2 regions of the Lysinibacillus sp. Bpr_S20 genome follow, and region 1 is predicted to be linked to the other one. Evidence: riboswitches for the same ligand, from Rfam matches in the RefSeq annotation. Region 1 holds a riboswitch; the other holds the start of a gene.
What was found. Region 1 has a riboswitch for FMN ahead of ribE (riboflavin synthase). Riboswitches for the same ligand answer to the same signal wherever they lie in the genome.

Region 1 (2,205 bases):
ACTTCTGCAATTGATCGATCATAAAATACTTCGTTGTGATAAACGAAATAAACTGAAGCGATAAAGCAAATTACAACAAAAGTATAAAATATAATGTTGTAATAAGATTTTTTTTTCAAGATGTTTTGCAATATAAAACCTCCGATGAGAAAAGGGAACCTAATCATGTTGCGTTATAGTCATAGTTAGTGCTGACACGAACAATGACTCACAATTTTTACTCTGATTTTTTGGTCAAGCAGATAAAAAAGTGCCATTATAAAGTAACGTGCTAATTGAATAGAGGTTCCAAAATAATTTTAGTCATGGCTAATGGCATACTAAGTTAGTTATAGCATAATTAAAATGTGATTTCCAAAAACCTTTAATTTGGATATAAAACAATGTGTAAAATAAGCTCAGGGCAAATTTGGGTACTAGACAGCGCGAGCTTACGAATGCGAAATAAAATATTGAAAAAAATTTGTGAAGAATTATCTGGATAATAAAATAAAATAGTGTTATTGTAAGAAATAGCTAAATAAAAATATCCTTCAGGGTAGGGTGAAATTCCCAATCGGCGGTGATGAAGTTAATTCAAAGTCCGTGAGCGTAAGCTGATTTGGTGCAAATCCAAAACCGACAGTTATAGTCTGGATGGGAGAAGGATAAAAGTATGTGCTTTTTAAATTCGCTTGAGTTTATAAGGTTTATTTGAGTACGCTTTGTTAACTACTTCCCATCGTCTAGTTGGGAAGTAGTTTTTGTTTTATTTGGCTAAAAAATTGAATAGAGTAGTTCTTCGGGGTAGGGTGAAATTCCCAATCGGCGGTGATGAAGCAATTCAAAGTCCGTGAGCGCAAGCTGATTTGGTGCAAATCCAAAACCGACAGTGACAGTCTGGATGGGAGAAGAACGACGAGATGATAGCCTATGGAAAAATTTTATATCCATGAGGTTTATTTGTTGACGTCTTATGTATATGCACTCCCAAACCCCTTAAATCTAAGGGGTTTTTTGTTTGAACAAAAATGATTAAATGAATGAAAGTAGGTGAAAAAATGTTTACAGGAATTGTTGAGGATATTGGCACCGTAAAAACCTTGCAAAGCGATCGACAAAGTATGAAAATTACTGTTATTTCAAAGAAAATGGTAGAGGATGTAAAGCTTGGGGACAGTATAGCGGTCAATGGTGTTTGTTTAACAGTGATCCATTTTACTGAACAAGAGCTAACGATGGATGTCATGCCTGAGACAGTGAGCGCAACAAATTTACAGCAGCTCGCAATTGGAGATCCGGTAAATTTGGAGCGTGCAATGTCAGCTAATGGTCGTTTCGGTGGTCATTTCGTATCCGGGCATGTAGACGGGGTAGGGAAAGTAGTGCGAAAGCGGCCGTTAGCAAATGCAGTCTATATTGATATCGAGCTATCAAAGGAGTTAACGAGCTTCTGTATTCCAAAGGGCTCCATCACAATTGATGGAACGAGCTTAACACTCTTCCACGTTGAGAATAATAGTGTCACAGTATCTTTAATACCCCACACATACAAAGAAACCATTTTAGGTAAGAAGAAGATTGGTGAGCTCGTCAATGTAGAAACCGATTTAGTTGGAAAATACATTTTGCATCAACTTAAGAGTGGACAGGAACCACCGACCATTACAAGGGATTTCTTAGCGCAAAACGGGTTTTAACTTCGCTCAGCAGAAAGAAGTTAAAGCCTTCAGCGGATGTCACGGAATCGGAAAGAAATATGCCGAGGCATTAATTGATTCAACATTTTCTAACAGGAGGTGGCAATAATGCTACATTCAATTGAAGAAGCAATCGAGGATTTAAAACAAGGTAAGATCATTATTGTCGTAGATGATGAGGACCGAGAAAACGAAGGGGATTTACTAGCACTTGCGGAATTTATGACTCCCGAAACCATTAACTTTATGGCGACTTATGGAAGAGGTCTTATTTGTACACCGATTTCTCAGCAACTTGCACAAAAATTAGCATTAAATCCTATGGTAAGTATGAATACAGACCATCATCAAACGGCATTTACCGTTAGTATAGATCATGTAAACACATCAACTGGAATCAGCGCCTTTGAACGGGCAATGACTATACAAAAAATGATAGAACCCCAAGCAAAAGCTGCAGATTTTCATAGACCAGGCCATGTATTTCCGTTAATAGCAAAGGACAATGGTGTATTAGAGCGTAGAG
Region 2 (2,205 bases), on a different contig from region 1:
GCCGAGCACACCTAAACGACCAACCCAGGCCCACCCGGTTTTCGTTGGTGCCACTTTTTTATAGGCCGTCACAGCCTCAGACTGTGTACCACGACCTAAAACATATTCTGATAATAGCATCGGTAATCCAATCAGCAGTGTAAATAGAACAAAAATAAGGAAAAACGCTCCCCCTCCACTTTGCCCAGTAACATACGGAAGCTTCCAAATTGCCCCTAGTCCGATTGCAGCTCCAGCCGATGCTAAAATAAAGCCTAGTTTACTAGACCACTGACTCTTTTTTTCGCTCATCTCTTCAAACTCCTCTAACACTCTAAACTCTTTCTTATTCTACATGAAAATACTAAACTCGACTAGATTAATTCTTTCCATTCTTTCCGTCGCTCCGCTCTCAATCCGTCACTTTGACTCTTCCATCCGTCGTTCCGGCTCTTCTTTCCGTCGCTTCGGCCCTTCTTTCCGTCGCTCTGGCCCTTCTTTCCGTCGCTCCGCTCTCTATCCAACGCTTCGACTCTCTCATCCGTCGCTCTGGCCCTTCTTTCCGTCGCTCCGCTCTCTATCCGTCGCTTTGACTCTTCCATCACTCCGACCTTTCTTTCCATCAAAAAAACCTCGAGCGCTTAACGTAGCTCGAGGTTTCATCCTAATTATTTTGTTAAATACATTGAACGCTGCTGATGTATCCATTTACGCATTGTTGTGAATAGTAATGCCATGAGAATAGTAATTAAAATACCTTTCACAATGTTAAATGGCAAGATACCAGCTACGATCATTTTATATAGTGAATCACCTACAACAGGCTCCATACCTAAAAAGTAAGTGTACATTGGTAAAAATACTGCATAGTTAAGGACGCTCATTCCCACTGCCATGATGATAGTTCCAGCAGCTAAACCTCCAATAAGACCTTTAACTGTTTTCACGCGATTAAAAACAAAACTCACTGGTAGAATAAATAAAATACCTGTTGCAAAGTTCGCGATATGCCCAACCGGTACTCCCGTTGGCGTTCCAGAGAAAATCCAGTCCAACACATTTTTAAAGAACTCTACTAAAATACCAGCTACAGGTCCCATTGTGATGGCAGCTAGTAATGCTGGCATATCACTGAAGTCCACTTCCAAAAACGCTGGAAATGGCGGAATTGGGAAATTAAAAAGCATTAATAAAAACGAAATACTGCTCAGCATGCCAATCGTAATAAACGATTGAAGTTTAACATTTTTCTTCATAGAAAACTCTCTCCTCTTTGCTGATTCAATCTCGCAAGAAGAAAGGTTACGACCTCATCACTTATTATCATGAAAAAACCCTTATGCAAAAGAGCATAAGGGAGAATAGGCATGATTAAAAAACGCCAATACTTAACTATTTTTGAGCAGATACGGTGTGAAGTCACATCGAAAAAACGCTCGTACATAGCTAAATTCATAACAATGAATGACGATCGTACCTCCATCTTCTCCCATCCAGACTATAACTGTCGGCCTTGGAATCACACCAAGTCAGCCATGCAAAAAACTATTTGCACAGGTCGCGGGCTGAAGAGTCTTTAGTAAATCATTCGAGCTAATGTATCGTAAAAGAAATATTAGCGATTTACAACTCTATTACCGCCGGTCGGGATTTTCACCCTGCCCCGAAGATGAATCAATATTTTTTTATTTCATAGCCTTACTATAATGAATTATTAGCGAAAAGTAAATAGCTTTGCATCAATTATGTTTGTGCCCTAGTTCGGTTTTGTGCAAAAAACAAAGCCGCTTCCGATTAAACTTGTATGTTTATCGATGCTCCTAATAGCCGGTTTACTGTCCATGAAATTAACAAGAGCATTCACGCACATATGCGGCGAGAATGCTCCAAAAAAATTTATTTATGTTCCGTTCGTTTCGTTTATGGCATATATCGTTTATTGGCTCCCACAGGCTTCGGCAAGAATTTTTTCAAATTAAATCCTTCCCAGCTTTCCTGTACAACATTGTCTAAACGTATTTGTTTATCAAAGCTTGCAGCGGTGAGCATCATTGCTTCAATTAATTGCGTCGCACGAACAGCATCCATCGTCGTTAAGTCAAGCGGCTCATCAAATGTAACAATGACACCTTCCGCCACCTCTTTGACAGTGTATGTTATATTTTCCGGTACAACTGGAACGTATACATCATCATTTTTATTCCGCATACCAGTAAGTGCTTCTGT

Region 2: it holds a riboswitch for FMN, as region 1 does, so the genes downstream of both, MWJ95_RS20040 (ECF transporter S component) here and ribE (riboflavin synthase) in region 1, are expected to answer to the same signal.

Annotation. Positions count from the first base shown of each region.
Region 1 is NZ_JALNLQ010000001.1:270,074-272,278, forward strand. It holds gene MWJ95_RS01330 (YibE/F family protein) at 1-167, opposite strand, end outside; FMN riboswitch at 526-652, shown strand; FMN riboswitch at 774-899, shown strand; gene ribE (riboflavin synthase) at 1,041-1,679, shown strand; partial or broken gene ribB (3,4-dihydroxy-2-butanone-4-phosphate synthase) at 1,788-2,205, shown strand, end outside.
Region 2 is NZ_JALNLQ010000010.1:85,582-87,786, forward strand. It holds gene MWJ95_RS20035 (sodium-dependent transporter) at 1-291, opposite strand, end outside; gene MWJ95_RS20040 (ECF transporter S component) at 648-1,235, opposite strand; FMN riboswitch at 1,457-1,654, opposite strand; gene MWJ95_RS20045 (RNA polymerase subunit sigma) at 1,900-2,205, opposite strand, start outside.